DNA from 3 places in the Sporosarcina sp. OR05 genome. Region 2 is predicted to be linked to each of the others. Evidence: predicted binding sites of a transcription regulator. Region 2 holds the regulator's gene; each other region holds the start of a gene.
What was found. Region 2 encodes LexA, which represses DNA repair genes until DNA is damaged. Its sites were predicted from a motif close to CGAACATATGTTCG; they were not measured.
Positions count from the first base shown of each region.

Region 1: parE (DNA topoisomerase IV subunit B) is a predicted target of LexA. The motif match lies at 4,712-4,725, and genes of this name have one in related genera.
Region 3: NRI27_RS13960 (DUF6434 domain-containing protein) is a predicted target of LexA. The motif match lies at 4,247-4,260, and genes of this name have one in related genera.

Region 1 covers NZ_JANKJL010000012.1:33,922-39,922, forward strand. The annotation lists gene NRI27_RS14625 (YheC/YheD family protein) at 1-514, shown strand, start outside; gene NRI27_RS14630 (Mur ligase family protein) at 529-1,911, shown strand; gene NRI27_RS14635 (C40 family peptidase) at 1,961-3,328, opposite strand; gene NRI27_RS14640 (HesB/YadR/YfhF family protein) at 3,537-3,830, opposite strand; gene plsY (glycerol-3-phosphate 1-O-acyltransferase PlsY) at 3,864-4,466, opposite strand; gene parE (DNA topoisomerase IV subunit B) at 4,740-6,001, shown strand, end outside.
Region 2 covers NZ_JANKJL010000002.1:411,173-417,173, reverse strand. The annotation lists gene tkt (transketolase) at 1-73, opposite strand, end outside; gene NRI27_RS06285 (DUF896 domain-containing protein) at 182-415, opposite strand; gene NRI27_RS06280 (YneB family resolvase-like protein) at 588-1,253, opposite strand; gene yneA (cell division suppressor protein YneA) at 1,253-1,558, opposite strand; gene lexA (transcriptional repressor LexA) at 1,762-2,382, shown strand; gene NRI27_RS06265 (methionine gamma-lyase family protein) at 2,433-3,701, opposite strand; gene NRI27_RS06260 (trimeric intracellular cation channel family protein) at 3,841-4,449, shown strand; gene hfq (RNA chaperone Hfq) at 4,834-5,058, opposite strand; gene miaA (tRNA (adenosine(37)-N6)-dimethylallyltransferase MiaA) at 5,089-6,001, opposite strand, start outside.
Region 3 covers NZ_JANKJL010000011.1:22,592-28,060, forward strand. The annotation lists gene NRI27_RS13940 (cold-shock protein) at 1-177, opposite strand, end outside; gene NRI27_RS13945 (diguanylate cyclase domain-containing protein) at 576-1,907, shown strand; gene NRI27_RS13950 (hypothetical protein) at 2,296-3,225, shown strand; gene NRI27_RS13955 (histidine kinase) at 3,228-4,061, shown strand; gene NRI27_RS13960 (DUF6434 domain-containing protein) at 4,295-4,876, shown strand; gene NRI27_RS13965 (recombinase family protein) at 5,138-5,469, opposite strand, start outside.

The sequences.
Region 1 (6,001 bases), on a different contig from region 2:
GTATAGAAACAAAAAAACAATTTTCCAAACGTTTGAAGAATTGTATCGCCACTTGGAACGAACGTATTTAACGAAAAATGACTATCTGATTCAGCAATTCATCCACTTACGGACGGTCGATCAATGTCCATATGACATCCGGGTCATTACACAACTGGATAGAGGCAAATGGTTAGTGACAGGCATGCTCATAAAAGTGGCTGCGCCGGAATATTTTGTGACAAATCGTGCACAGAAGCTCTTAACGATCGATACTTTGCACGATTTTTCATTAGATAGAAGTAAGAAGGCCATTGAAAAACTTTGTCTAAAAGCATCCAAAATATTGGAAGAGCGTACTGCACCGTTAGGAATGATTGGCTTTGATGTCGGTATGGATGCTAACGGCAAGCTATGGATATTGGAAGCGAATTATACACCTGCGCTGTCCATGTTTTATGGACTAGGGAATAACGAAATGTATGAGAACATTCATCATTTCATTCGATTGAAAAAGAGCAACGAAATTGAGTAGAAAGGAGTGAAAATGTGAAGCCATTACAAGTTAAGGATATTAAAAGACTCGTGAAAGGTGAACTCGTAGCAGGTCATGTCGATTGGGCGGTTCACGAAGCCATCTATTACAAACGGCATGAACATGCAAAAAGACATACGTTACTATTTGTTAGCAGAGTCGATCATGTCGATTGGACGTCAATTAATGCAAAAGGCCCTTCACTCGTAATTACCGATTTACCCGTCGATTCGTTACCGACATCCCTTACACAGACGACGATTTTAAAAGTACAAAGCCTCGTACAATCGTATTGGAAATTCATCAACTATTACAGGAATCTATTCGACATTCCTGTTGTGACAATTACCGGGACATGCGGCAAGACGACGACAAAAGAAATGCTTAAGCATATGCTAAGTTTTGACAAAAAAATCGAAACGTCCATTAGTAGCCAGAATGAACCGCGAAGATCTTTCCCCTATTTATTGAAAATAGACGACGATACCGAAGCTGCAGTGTTTGAACATGGGCTTGGCAACTCCGGGAATATTAAACATCAGTGCATGATCTACCAACCGACAATTGGCATTTTGACGAATATCGGTGTGCATCATTTAGATGGCTGCAAGAATCTGGAAGGGTATATAAAAGCAAAAGGAGAAATTGTTGAAGGAGTTCGGGAAGGTGGAACACTAATTCTGAACGCGGACGATGAAAATACGAAGAAAGTCCGTTTAGATATGTTTAAGGGGAAAATAATCTATTTTGGGATTCGCGAAAAGGCGACGATTACGGCAACTTCAATCGTGTATGGAAATAAGGGCATGCATTTCACTGTGCAATTTGAGGGGAAAGCGTTGAAAGCCTATGTGCCTGGCTTAGGGGAACATCAAGTGAGTAATGCGTTAGCGGCACTGGCAGCAATGCATGAATTAGGGGTAGATCTCGAACTGGCAATTAGACGTTTACGCACCTATAAAGAAATGGAGCGGCACTTGGAAGTGTCTACAGGAATCAAAGGGAGTACAATCGTGGACGATACATGGACAAATAATCCAACGTCTGTGAAGGCGGCGCTCAATGTCATCGATTCAATTGGGAAAGATAAAAAAATTGTACTCATTTTAGGTGATATTAACCGTCTTGGTAACTTCGAAAAGAAATACCATCAGGAAATCGGCAGTCTCATCGCCTCGCGAGAGATTCACACACTCGTTACAATCGGGAAAAAGGCAGAAGAAATTGCTCGTCAGGCGAAAAAGGACGGGAGCAACGCAATGATAAAAATGTATGAAAGTGCAAAAGAGATTGGCCACCAACTAGATCATGTAATTGATGCTGATTCTGTTGTATTGCTAAAAGGCCCGATGTCAAGTCGAGCGATGATCGATTTTGCGAAAAGTTTAAAACGATGAGGTGAAAAAAAGAAGCACCTAACGAAATCCGTTAAGTAGCTTCTTTTACTTATTTTGATAGTACACGACGTGCTTGGACATAATTTAACTTCGCCCAAGTGGAAGATAAACTTTGCTTCACGACTGTGCCTGAAGTTGAAAGACTGATAAACTGGTTACCACCCATGTAAATGCCTGTCTGTGTGATCCGTGTACGTTTGTTGTCTGTGGAGAAGAACAAGACGTCCCCTTTTTGTAAATTGGATTTTGCGACGGCTGTACCTACTTTTGCTTGTTGGCTGGCCATTTTATACGTTAAGTCAATTCCTTGTTTTTTATAGACATAGTACGTAAATCCAGCGCCAGTGAAAGTAAGGGACTTTTCATCATAGACATAGCCAAATTTCGCTTTTCCAGTCAAACTCGTCGCAAAATTGACGACTTTATCTGCCGATGTTGCGCTCGTACTTGGAGGTGTTGGTTTAGTTGGTGTTGTGTCCATCTGATTGGTAACGACTCTTTTTGCTGTAATGTAGTGGTCGTTGTAGTAGTCCACAAGCAATACACGTGAGATGACACCACCTGAATTCGGAATGACGACTCGATGTTCGCCTGCGTAAATACCGACTAAACTAGGGTTTGTTGACCCTTTTACACTGTTAAAGAATACAAGATCACCTTTTTGTAAATTCGAGCGGGAAACTGTAGTTCCTTTTGCTTGTAATGTTTTAAGGTTCGTTGCATTCAAGTTCACACCGTTTTTCTTGTATACGTAGTTTACAAATCCTGTGCTCGTGAATTTCTTTGCACTTTCATTATTGACCGATCCGATTGTAGCTGTATCTTTCAAATCATAGGCAAGGCTCACAACTTTGTCACCAGTCGTTGCTGGATTTGCAGGTAGAAGACTAGGAATCACTCTTCTTGCACCCATATATGTTTCGGTATAATAGGGTTTGCTATCCATATCAGAAATAACGATGTTCTGTTTGGAATCAGCCATATGAATGACTTTGTTATCTCCGATGTACATGGCAACGTGGTCGGGATCTGTACCTGTTGTTTTGCTTTTAAAGAAAAGAAGATCTCCTTTTTGCCATTGTCCTTTTGCGACAGGTGTTCCTTGTTGCATCATGTAATTTTCATTATAAGTTGCTAAATCGACACCATTTTCCTCAAATACATACATCAAGAATGTTGCACAAGAGAATTTGTAAGGGTATGTAGGCTTATATACCGCTGTACTGTAAGTCGCTTTGCCGATCAGGCTTTTAGCTGTATTTATGAGCTGGTCTGCTTTTGCATTGACCGTTTGTTGACTAGCTTGCGTAGTGAGCGTAGCAGCTGATACTGTAGTTGTTTGGTCTAACGCTGGAACTGCGAATGAACTAACACTCAAACAAGTAACAAGTGCTGCAGAAAGTAGTTGTCTTTTCATCTGATACTGACCTCCAAGAAAAAGATTTGTTCGCTTCGAAAACGATCGTAGCATGATTTACAATCCATTTTTGGAGGGAATATTCGCCATTCTTCGGTAGGGTTTTCGAAAACAACTGGTAGTTATACGTTCATCCAGCTTTTTTACAATTACATTACAACGAAAAATAGGTAAATTACGGAACAAAAAAACGTGTAGCTCATCGCTATCACGCTTTTTTGTATGTATACGTAAGTTCGTTCAATGCAGAATCGACAAGTACATGCAAATCATGTTCATCAAAAAACCAATGGTCGCGCTTTTCAACATAAAATAGAATGCCTTCTTTTTCAATTTGCACATATACGTCATCTGGTTGTTCTTTTGTAACACCTAATGAGAAACCTTCATGTAACGGACTTGAGCCACCGTAACGTGCAAAAAACTTGATGGCATCCCCATGTTCTGCATCCATATCCTGTTTAAACCAGCGTAGTGCCTCGTCAGAAATTACGATTTGCATCATGCATCCACCTTTCAAGTGTCGTGCTTATTCTTACAACCATTTTACTTTCGGTTCAGTTCCGGCTTTAATGCGGCCGATATTTGCACGGTGTCGGTAAAAGATGAAAATGCCCATCAATCCAACGACAATCATTAAATAGAAATCTCCTGTCCACACATAGTAGGCAATACAGTACACGAAACCGACGACCGCAACGATCATTGATGAGAGAGAAACCATTTTCGTCATTTTGAGTGCCAACAGAAACGTCAGAAGTACAATGATGAAAATTGGCCAGTTATAACCGAGTAAGACACCCCCTGATGTTGCAACCGCTTTTCCACCTTTGAATTTCGCGAAGATCGGAAAGATATGTCCGATGACCGCAAAAAAGCCGATGAAAAGGGGATGGATGCCTGTCGAGCTGAAAAACGGGATAAATGTGATAAGAACTGCAGCAGTTCCTTTTAAAATATCAATGATCGTAACGATAAGACCAGCTGTTTTCCCTAATACGCGAAATGTATTCGTGGCGCCTAAATTTCCGCTTCCATGTTCGCGTACATCCGTATTGTAAAAGACTTTGCCAATCCATAATGCAGATGGAATGGATCCGAGCAAATATGCGCTCAAAATTAGTAAAAAAATGTCCATAATGCTCCCCTTTATAGCGTAATTCAATACAATAAGTGTAGCAGAAGTTAGGGAAACCGACAATGCACGTAATTTGGTCACCTACACGGTAAAAAATCACGTGAACTTTTTAACGTTGTGCTAACATTTTCCTCATGTAATTGCAATAAAGCGGTTTCTTCTATACAATTAATTGAGCGAGCTTCTTGAAACGTTGATTTGACAACATTTAGAGGAAGCGTTACGATAACAGATATTTAACAAAGAGAACATTCGTTTGATGGGGGTTGCGATTTGACGAAGAAAGAAGAAGTTTATACGTATGATGATGATTCCATTCAGGTACTCGAAGGACTCGAAGCAGTTAGAAAGAGACCTGGTATGTATATCGGTTCGACGGATTCGAGGGGACTGCACCACCTCGTGTATGAAATCGTCGACAATGCGGTTGACGAAGCACTTGCCGGCTACGGATCAGAAGTACATGTGACATTACACGAGGACGGCAGCATCGGCGTACGTGACTACGGGCGTGGGATGCCGACCGGAATGCATAAAACCGGAAAACCGACGACGGAAGTTATTTTGACAGTTTTGCATGCTGGCGGGAAATTTGGCCAAGGTGGCTATAAAACGAGTGGCGGTTTACATGGTGTAGGTGCATCAGTAGTAAATGCGCTTTCCGAATGGCTAGAAGTGACGATCTGCCGTGACGGAAAAAAGTTCCGCCAACGATTTGAACGTGGCGGTAAGCCTGTAACGACGTTAGAAGAAATCGGAACGACGAAAGAAACGGGTACGTTGATTCATTTCAAACCGGATCCAACCATGTTTTCTACAGTGAAATACCAATACGAAATTTTAGCAGAACGGTTAAGAGAATCAGCTTTTCTTCTAAAAGGCTTAAAGATCGTCTTAACAGAAGAAGGTTCCGATAAACACGACGTATTTCATTATGAAACGGGCATTCAAGCGTTCATCGCATATTTGAACGAAGAAAAAGATGTCTTGCATGAAGTCGCTTATCTTGAAGGTGAGGCTGACGGAATTGAAGTTGAATATGCATTTCAATTCAGTGATGGCTACTCAGAAACCATTTTATCGTTCGTCAATAACGTAAGGACGAAAGATGGCGGTACGCACGAAACAGGAGCGAAAAGTGCGATGACGCGCGTGTTTAATGAATATGCGCGCAAGACAGGCATCTTAAAGGAAAAGGATAAGAATTTGGACGGTTCGGATATTCGTGAAGGGATATCTGCGATTGTGTCTGTCCGTATTCCTGAAGAAATTCTACAGTTTGAAGGACAGACGAAAGGGAAGCTTGGTACGAGTGAAGCCCGTACGGCGACAGACGCCATCATTTCTCAGCACCTTCTTTATTTCTTGGAAGAAAATGCGGAATTGAGCGCGAGTCTGATCCGAAAAGCGATTCGTGCACAACAAGCTCGTGAGGCAGCACGTAAAGCCCGTGAAGATGCTCGTTCAGGGAAAAAACGTAAACGGTCAGATACACTTCTCACAGGTAAGCTGACGCCTGCACAGTCAAGAAACGC
Region 2 (6,001 bases):
TCGCTTTCTCGATTGCATCAATGGAGAGTGTTCGAATCGTGTTAATAGCAAGTTGATCGATAGTTTCGGTCATTCAAAAACATCCTTTCCCGTACTGTATCTTTTGTTAGAAGCCTGTTTCTATTTCCTACTATAGTGTAGTCAATTTAGAAGTGAATTACAATCCGTCATCGTCATCTGCTCACTGCAGATATTTAGGATTACGGGCTTCTTTCACTTTTTCAGGTGTAACATCATTACCTTCTGGATCAATAACTTTCACATTTTCGATTGTTTCTCGCATTGAAGTACGAAACGTTTCCAAGTATTCTTTCCGAAGTTGTGTTTGTTCTTTCGCTTCTTCCAATGTCAATCCAACTGTTTTTGACTTTTTGGACAACTCGTTAATTCGTTGAATCTTATCTGGTGATAACATTGAATTCCTCCTATCCTTTATCTTATGTGTACCTACAGCTAATTGCAGGTTAACAATGACCATGTTCTTTATTTTTCTCCACCGTTTCTTATTTTAGCACTACTATGCACACTTTTAGAAGCAGAACACTCTTCATTGTTTAGTAATCAAAATAAGCAGGAAGTGCATTTTATCAGCCTTCCTGCTCAACTTCATATTCTTTATATCGTCTATGTACAGTCGCTTTGCTCACGTTGTGGCCAAGTCCTCGTAATACACCAGCAATCTCTTCAAAAGTGAGTCCTTTCTTGCGTAAGGACACAATTTCTGTCAAAGGAACGTCAATTCGCTCTCGCCCTTCTACATTCCCTTTGTTTTTTAAATTATCTTCTGGCCGATAACCATCACGCACAGCACGTTTCATGCCTCTACGTATTTTAGCGTTATGAAGCTTTCGTTGGTATTCTTCAACAATCGCTAAAATCTCAAGTAGCATGTGATCCATCTCGTTTAATTTCATTGGACCACTATCATGGTTTGTAATGACAGTCGTATTCATTTTCATAAGAAGATGTAAAATTGCAACTCTTGCATTTCCCCTACCAAGCCTTGTTTCATCTTGTACTAAAAGCGTATCGATAGCCTCATTTCGGATACAGTCTAGTAAATCCAATAATCCTTCACGATCCATATCAAAACCACTATGCTTTTCTTTAAAAACATGGACTACTTGTAGGTTCATCTTCTTAGCAAGTTGTTGAAGTTCCTCTTCTTGTCTAGCCAATGAAGCTTCTTGTGAATCTTTTTCAGTACTTACTCTGCAATAAAGGACACAAGTCTTCAATTGAGATGTCAACATTATTCACCTGCCAACTCCGTTAGATTGTCGTCCGTAGACTGTATCGTTCCTGGTAATTTTAGCGTATCTCCGCTTTTTATCAAAGTAGAATGCATATTATTTAAATTCATCACTTCTTTAATCCACTTGTCTGGCTTTTCGTTCGGTCTATGTTTTTGTGCCAATCCCCATAGCGTGTCCCCTTGCACAACTTCTACTTCAACAATTGTACTCTCTTGTGTTTCTTTTAAAACAAAGAATAAAGTGAATGTCGAACTTAGTAAGATAATTGAAAGTATGTAGCCGTATTTTTTAACTAGCGTCACATTTAACCCCTCCAAGAATGTTTGTTCGGAATACTTGTTCCCATTATAGGACAGGTTTTTTCGCATGTCAACAAATCTTTCGAACCTTTGTTTGCTAAACATCCGAACACCTGTTATACTTATGATAAGAAATAACATTGGTTACGAATTTCTGTTCGTACAAGAGTACATTCTTTTTTACGTAAAAATGGAGGGGTGGAAAGATGAAAAAAATGTCGAAAAGGCAACAGGATATTTTGGATTTCATTAAAGATGAAGTGAAATCGAAAGGATATCCTCCTTCCGTGCGGGAGATCGGAGAGGCTGTCGGATTAGCTTCTAGTTCAACTGTCCATGGACATTTAGCAAGATTGGAAAGCAAAGGCTATATTCGTAGAGACCCTACAAAACCGCGAGCAATTGAAATATTGGATCCTGAGGGACTTGATTCGATGAAAGGCGGAGTCCTACATGTTCCACTTGTCGGAAAAGTTACTGCCGGTCTTCCCATCACTGCGATTGAAAATATTGAAGAATATTTCCCTTTACCTGATACATATGGTGCCTCTGATGATAATTTGTTCATGCTTGAAATTGTTGGAGACAGTATGATTGAAGCTGGGATCTTAAATGGAGACTACGTTGTTGTAAAACAGCAACATACTGCAACGAATGGTGAAATTGTCGTCGCTATGACAGAAGAAGATGAAGCGACAGTCAAACGGTTTTTTAAAGAAAAGGATTACTTCCGCTTACAGCCTGAAAATGAATCGATGGAACCAATCATCGTCAATCACGTTTCCATACTCGGAAAAGTTGTGGGCGTCTATCGTCAAATTCATTAATAAAAAGAGGATGTCCGAGTCGCTACCGACAGTGGACATCCTCTTTTCTATTATTTTGGTTGAATCATCTGATCGAGTAGTAATTTTTGCATGGAAGACATAACTGCCGCTTTTACATGTTCATATGTTAAACCACCTTGAATATAAGCTGTATAAGGCGGTCGAATCGGGCCATCAGCCGTCAGTTCGATGCTGGATCCTTGTATAAACGTCCCAGCAGCCATAATGACATCATCTCTATAGCCAGGCATGTATGAAGGTTCTGGCGAATAATGCGCATTGATCGGCGAGTTTTCTTGAATCGTTTTACAAAAAGCGATCATTTGTTCAGCGGTTGCGAAATTGACAGATTGAATGAGGTCTGTTCGCGGATTGGAGACATGTGGTGTCGTATCAAATCCATAACTTTCTAGAAAAGCTGCTGTAAATAACGCACCTTTCACCGACTGACTCACGACATGAGGTGCTAAGAAGAAACCTTGATACATTTCTAATAAAGTATCAAGTGACGCACCCGCTTCCGCACCAATTCCAGGAGAAGTCATCCGGTACGCACATTTCTTCACTAAGTCTGCCCGACCTGCAATATAACCACCAGTTCTCGCAAGCCCTCCGCCAGGGTTTTTTATCAGTGAACCAGCCATCAAATCGGCTCCTACTTCAACCGGTTCCTGCTTCTCCACAAATTCCCCATAACAATTATCAACGAAAACGATTAAATCTTCGCGAATTCCTTTTACAAAAGCAATCATTTCCTTAATTTCAGCAATGCTGAACGATGGACGGTCTGCATAGCCTTTTGATCGTTGAATGCCAATCATTTTTGTAGATGCATGAATCGCTTTTTTCACTTCTTCAAAATTAACGGAACCATTTTCAGTCAATGGTACATGTTGATAAGTAATGCCGTAATCGGAAAGAGAACCTGTATCTTCATCTCCCCCTGACACGATAGAGTCTAATGTGTCATAAGGCTTGCCTGTGATATAGAGTAATTCATCACCTGGGCGAAGTACTCCAAATAGGCTTAATGAAATTGCATGTGTACCAGAAATAATTTGATTTCGAACAAGGCATGCCGCTGCGCCAAAGACATCTGCATACACCTGTTCCAGCACATCCCGTCCATCGTCATCATACCCGTATCCGGTCGAACCCGTTAAATGAAAGTCACTGACGCGATTTTTTCTAAATGCCGCTAACACTTTACGTTGGTTATGGAAAGCCACTTTCTCGGCAGCTTTAAAATAGATTTGGATGTTCTCTTCAGTCTTCTCCGCTCGGTCTTCGATTTCTTCAGTAAATTGCTCAATTAACATAATTGATTTCCTCTTTCCTACGTGTAGTCCCCTCATTATCTTATCAGTCTGAGGAAATAGTTCAAGAATGAATCGCCATTAGAAAATTACGTAGGAATCGTATATACTATGAGAGGTTTTAGTTTAGGGAGGGAATTCATTGGCTTGGGAAGTATTTAGCTTTATTGGTACGGTTGCTTTTGCGATTTCAGGAGCATTCGTTGCGTTAGAAGAAGATTACGATATTTTTGGTGTTTACATATTAGGGATGGTCACCGCTTTTGGTGGTGGTGCATTACGGAATGTCGTAATAGGTGTTCCCGTATCTGTGTTATGGGATCAGAATTTCCTTTTCGGCGTCGCAACGTTGTCCATTTTGTTAATTTTTTATTTCTCCAAATCTGTCATTAGCCATTGGAATCGATGGGGCACTTATTTCGATGCAATTGGTTTAGCAGCCTTTGCGATTCAAGGAGCGATGCTCGCTGTAAAGATGGACCTTTCTATTGCGGCTGTAATGGTTGCAGCAGTTTTGACGGGAGCAGGAGGCGGTGTCATCCGAGATGTTCTTGCGGGGCGTAAACCATTAATCTTTAAAGATGATATTTACGCAGTGTGGGCTGCAGCTGCTGGTTTCATTGTTGCAATCGGGTTTTACCAAAATGATCTTGCCTTGTATGCTTTACTTGTAGCAACCGCCACGTTACGTATCCTCTCTTTTTTATTCCACTGGAAGCTTCCACATGGAAAGGTTACGAATGAACAATAGCAAACATCTTGAAGATCCACATAAGTGTATAGTTCTTCAAACTCAGTGGCGATCAAATACCAGCTCAATACAATATATAGTTGCTTACTGATTCTATAAAAAGAACGAAGAGGCTGGGACATAACATAAAAAAACTGCATTATGGCTAATTCGCCGTCATGCAGTTTTTTTATATTTTTCCAATTTTTCTTTCCAAATTCTTGAGTGAGTCGGAGCGGAAAAAGGCCGACTCCTGCGGGATTGTAGCGCGAATGTTGAGACCCCGCAGGAAGCGCAGCGGACGAGGAGGCTCAAGCGCGCCCCGCGGAAAGCGTGCCTTTTGGAGCGCAGAGGAACGGTCTATTTAGTTTTGTCCCAGCCTCTTTTCCTCGTGTCAGATGTTGATTATTCCTGGTCTTTTAGTTGAACAGGTTTAATTGGAACATATGTTGAGATCGCATGTTTGTAAATTAATTGCTGTTTTCCCTCAGATTCTAGCAGAACGGTATAATTATCATACGATTTGATGAGTCCTTTTAATTGAAAACCGTTCAAAAGAAAAACCGTTACAAACGTATTGTTTTTCCGTAAAGCATTCAAAAATGTTTCTTGCATGTTTCCTTGTGCCATACACCCCAGCCTCCAGTACATTCTATATTTCTAGTGCTTACTCTCACTATTCGATTTTGAGTGTTCAAAATCCTTCATAATCGCAAAAATTTCATCTATACATTTTTGCTGATCGGCTAATGCATCAAACCAATGAATGGTCATTTTGTTTCTAAAATAGGTCATTTGCCGTTTTGCATAGTTTCGTGTATGTTTTTTTATGGCATCGATCGATTCTTCAAGTGTCATCTTGCCTTCGAAGTAATCGTACAACTCCTTGTAACCAATTGCTTGGACAGACTGCACATTACGGACGTTCGTATTCCATAATCCCCTTGCTTCATCTACTAAACCTTGTCGAATCATTTCATCGACACGGTCATCGATTCGCTCGTACAACGTTTCCCGTTCAATGTCCAAACCGATGAGAAGATGATCGTAAACAACCGATTGTCCTTTACCTTGCTCTTGTGACTCTTTCGTTTTGCCGGTCACCTCGATTATCTCTAACGCTCGTATGATTCGACGGTGATTGTTCGGATGAATCTTTTTTGCACTTACTGGGTCTAGTTTGACGAGGTGTTCATAAAGTAGTGCTGCCCCACCATCCTTCTCCAATTCTTTTTCTAACTTCTCCCGTACAACAGGATCAGACCCTTCCTCCGTAAAACGAAAGTCGAAAAGCACAGATTGGATGTACAGGCCCGTACCTCCTACAATGATCGGTTGCTTCCCTCGACCTTGGATGTCATCAATACAATTGCGTACAACAGACTGATATTCAGCGACTGAAAATGATTGAGTCGGTTCTTTCAGATTAAATAAATGATGAGGGATTCCTTCCATCTCCTCTGGACGGATTTTCGCCGTACCAATGTCCAAACCTTTATAAACTTGCATCGCATCTCCGTTGATGATTTCCCCATCAAGCGACTTCGCCAGTTTTACACTTAAAGAAGTTTTG
Region 3 (5,469 bases), on a different contig from region 2:
GTCAAAAGAAACCCGTTGACCTTGTATAAGATATCTAAATCCATTATTGAAAGCTTCATTATCAGGAGAAATCGCGCTGAAGTGAACAAAAACGTGATTCCCATCTTCCCCGTCAAGCATAATGCGACCATAGCCTTTATCTTCTTTATACCACTTAACAATTCCCTCTCGTTTCATATCAATTCGTCCTTCCTTTGCTGTTCAACGAGTTGACCCATAGCTGTTTGATATTCTGACTGAGTGTGCGCCAGTTACATCGGAGCACCTCAATTGATCTGTAGTACGTTCGTTCTGTTGGATTGATTATCTCACATTTTGGGGTGGGTTGCTATGTAAGGAAGATGTAGAGGATGATTTCTAATAGTAGTATTAATTAGCTTCTAGCAAAACATTATGAATGATATAATCGTAGATAGCTAAATTTATAGTGAATGGTGCATAATGAACAGGGATAGACCCCTGACTTCAATAAAACCCATACATAATTTTTTCGGAAAATTTTAATATTAGGGAAGTGAATTGTGGGATCGTTTACTATAGAGTTTCATTTATGATGAAAGGAGGACATTGGATGCATGGAATTGAACGAGGCAATACTATTGATGATGACCCACTTACTACCAATTTTATTTTTGACCTATATGGCAACGGATATTCTTCTTCGCAATAAAAGAAAAACAGAACACATTTTACTAAGCCTTATTGCCGTTTGCTTTATATTATTATTCGTAGAAGAGTATGTGAGAAATCAGGTTCCGATAGAGTATAGCCCTATTCTATCTGCTCTTTGGCTAAGTAGTGTAGGTACAATTATTCCTGGTTTATGTTTTCACTTTCTTATCAAATTTACAGGTCTTTATACGAAGTGGCCTCGTTTTCTGTATCCGTACATCTTTTATGTACCTCTGATTTTTGTTATTTTAAATATTTTCACTGGTGCTAACTTGACTTATACACAAGACTTTTTTGAAGTGGGAATATGGAAATATCCAATTTACAATATGAACTATTACATTGTCATGACCATTGGTACGATCATAGATTTTCTCTACTTAATCCCTTTAGTAATTGCAAAATATAGGACGAAACTTGAAGAACAACGGGCAATCTACCAACAACTGATCGTCGGGGTTTGGGTAGCAATTATATTAAATATTGTATTGGGCTTTATAAATTACGAAAACATGCTGCCGCCCTATTCCTATATATACGCCGGTATCGTTTGGTGCTATTTTCTACGCCGGATAATGAAACAACATGATTTTCTTAATTTGTACGATAAACGATATGAAAAATTGTTTCATTTAAATCCAAATGCTATTTTGCTTCTAGACTTTAAAAGAATTATTCATGATGCAAATCCTGCAGCAACACAATTGCTTGCTAACTTGAATCTTCGACAAGAGCAACTATTTGCTTTACTAGACGATCAGTTAAAAGAACAGCTTTTAAGCGAAAAAGAAATTAAAGATTATGCGCTGAGTATTTCAAATAATGATGTCGAAGTTTTATTGCTCGTCAATGCAGATTATATACTGGTGGACAATCAGATGCATATTCTATTAATCTTCCAGGATGTGACGTTGCAAAAACAATATCAAAGGGAGATCGAATTTCTTGCTTACCATGATGCCTTAACGCGCTTACCAAATCGGCGGTTGTTTACTAAACAACTAGAAGCAGCAATGGAAACATGTCGAAATGAACAGCAATCACTTACATTACTTTTGATAGATATCGATAATTTCAAAAGGTTAAATGATACGTATGGTCATCAAGTAGGGGATGAACTGCTTCAAGTTACCGCACAAATATTGCAAGATGCGGTAAAGGATACAGGAGATGTTGCACGTTTAGGCGGGATGAATTTGTTCTTTTCCTACGAGAGGTACATTCCAAACAGCTAACAAGTCAGTTTATCGAACAATTACAATCAACATTTTCACAATATATAACGACAACCCATCCTGATGTACCTGTTGCGCTTAGCATTGGCATCAGTCAATTTCCTGAAGATGGTGAGGATGAACAAACACTTATGCATCATGCGGACCAAGTGATGTATGTCGCAAAACGAAGTAATAAATTGGAGGTTGCCAGGTAAAGGGGAACACAAGAATAGCTTACCGAATGGGGAAACACATTCAGTAAGCTATTTTTGTTTGAATGCCTGCAACCCAAACCTTTTAAATTGATTTTTTTACCATCATACAGTGAAATTTCTTCTTTATAATAGAAATTAAGATTCGGAAAAATTATCAGAAAGCTAATTTACTGTTAAGGAGGTGAAGTTCATTGGTGAAAATCACGAAAAAATGGCGTGTAGGATCAATGGTTGTTGCTGTTCTTTTATTTGCGTTACTACTTACAGGCTTTCGATTACAGTGGATTAATACGTTTAACGAAACAGGAGATCAGCCAATTATTGAGAATGGGGTGCTTGATTTACGTGAGTGGGATTTTTCGGATGGAAAAGTCCTATCACTGAATGGCGAGTGGGGGTTCTCCCCTTATGAACACATTACAACAATACCGAGGGCAAGCGATAATGTGACAGAACGTTATATACAAACACCGGGAGATTGGTCAGAAGTATTGAATCCAGGAGACCATAGTCCGTATGGGTATGGCTCTTATCATCTACGCATTTTAGTTAATCCTGATCAAAACCAAACATATGGAATGCAGGTTCCAAGCATTCGTAGTTCCTCCGCCTTGTATATTAATGGATTATTTTCGGGGAAATCGGGAGAGGTTGCAGACAATGAAGAAGATGCCCATGCACTAAATGTTCCATATGTATCGTCTTCTATTCGGGCGGATGAAGAGGGTGTTATAGAGATTGTTTTACAGGCAACAAACTTCGTGGACCCCCGTTCAAGTGGACTCGTTCGTTCAATTAAATTCGGTTACGAAGAGAACATCTTATCAGATGTAAAACTATCGACGCTGTTACAAGTGATTACCGCAGTTGTTTTTATCATTCATGCTTTATTTGCTTGTATATTATTTGTAATTGGTATTAGAGATCGTCGTCTTCTTTACTTTGCTTTAATGTTACTTGTAAGTTCTGTTTCGAATTTGATGGGTGGCGACGAAAAAGTATTATTTCACTATATCGAGATGGATTACACAGGTTCTTTTAAAATGTCTTTTTCACTGTTAATACTATTTGGTTTAGCGATGATCCATTGTGTGAAGCCGCAAATTCAATCTTTAGTGTGATGATGCCGATAATATCTGGATATGATTTAACAAAGCGCATTCGTGAACGTTTTTCACTAACGGAGCTTCCAATTTTGTTATTAACGGCGAGGAGTCAACCAAAAGACATTGAAAATGGTTTTTTGGCAGGTGCCAATGATTATGTCAAGAAACCCGTAGATGCATTGGAATTCAAATCAAGAGTTCAAGCGTTGGCGGGTGTAAAAAAAGCAATGCAGGAAAAACTCCAAATCGAAGCAGCTTGGCTCCAGGCACAAATTCAACCCCATTTCTTATTTAATGCTTTGAATACAATTATGGCATTAAGTGAGATTGATCTTGATCGAATGCAAAAGGTGTTAGAAGCATTTAGCCAGTTACTACGCGGGAAGTTCAAGTTTACTGATTTGAATGAACTTGCTCCACTTGAAGATGAACTGGAACTAGTCAGAGCCTATTTACTCATTGAAAAGGAAAGATTTGCAGATCGCTTACACATTAAATGGGAGGTAGACGATGATTTACAAGTCATTATTCCTTCACTAACGATACAACCACTCGTGGAAAATGCGATTCATCACGGCATTATGAATCGTCCAGAAGGTGGGCAGTTAACGATATGTATTTCACAATTGGAAAATCATATAGAAATACGCGTGGAAGATGATGGAGTAGGTATGGAGAAATCGAAAGTAGAGGGGTTATTGAAGAAAACTGCTAGTCATAAATCAGGCATTGGTTTATTGAATACGGACCTTCGGTTAAAACATCAATTTGGTCAAGGGCTAAAAATTGAAAGCGTTAAAGATAAGGGGACAAAGGTATCCTTTATGGTTCCGAATGACATAGGGAAATAAATAATATTCAAATTTGAAAACACCTCTCGCTAAAAAGTGGGTAATACCCAGCATCTAGGCAGCGAAGAGGTGTTTTCTATCATCCTCCCACTAAATTGTATTGTCCGTGCTGGACTAGTTTGAAGTAGGTTTAGCAAGTCTATAGCATGAAAGCAACCGTTGACGAGTATTATCAAAGACTAAAACAAACAAATGTTCTATAATAATGGTAACTTGATAGGGAGGTACGTTGCGTGAGACCGATACTTAGCAAAGAGTTATACCCGCAAGATTTTCGCAATTATTATTGGTTAAAAGAAGAGCTGCAAACATTTTGTAGAGAGAATGGAATGCGTGTTTCTGGATCGAAAATGGAGCTTACGGAGAGAATTTCAGCCTTTTTGCAAACAGGAGAAATTCAAAGACCCATCCAGAAAGAAAAATCTCCTTCTAAGAAAGCGATGAATACCAATCTCAGTTTGGACACGATCATTTCGGATAACCACCGCTGTAGTCAAGCCGTACGAGCGTTTTTTCAATCAGTCATTCCGAACTTTCATTTCTCAACGTTTATTCAAAACTATTTTAGAGAAAACGCAGGGAAGACCTATTCGGACGTTGTCAACGCATGGCATGAAGAAGAAGAGCGAAAAAAAGACCCGGCGTATAAAAGGCAAATTGGTTCACAGTTTGAATACAACCAGTTCACTAGAGACTATTTTGCAGATCCCACTAACAAACATAAGAGTCGAGCAGATGCAATAGAAGCTTGGCATACAATTAAAAGGCTACCGGGGAGTAATAAGTATATTCCAGGGAATGAACAAGAAATATAGGAATAACATAAAGATAGATGGTTATTTTTGCGTTTAATAAAATAATGATTTTTATTGCTAAAACAGTTTAATTGTTAAAAATATAAACATTCACTTTCTGTAATTGTAGAGTGGCTTCACCATCACACCGAATAACTTTCAAAAATTTTATTAAAGTAGAGTCTACGTCTAACGTTTTGAACCATCAATTTAGTCTTAGAGGAAATTAAAAAAGGTACCACCCTACATATATAAGAGGTAGGTGGTACCTTTTTTACGCATTTAATTCCCCGCAGAGCGATCGTCTAAATACCGGTACAATGTGGATTTACTGATGCCTGTAGCTTCTTTGATCTCATAGAGTGAGTATTTTTTGCTGTCGTACATTGCAAACGCACGTTGTAGATTCTCATCGGATTTCCGAGGGCGGCCGATCAATTTGCCTTGTTCTTTTGCTTCTTGTAAGGCGAAGGTGGAAGAATGGCTTAAAAAGGTCGATTGGATGTTCATGAAAAATGTAGCACTCTGAAGGAAAGTGTGTTGCTGGATGGTGCGATTGGTCAGTTGCTCATCTAAGAAATGGATGGTGATTTGATCGCGTTCGGCGAGCCGTA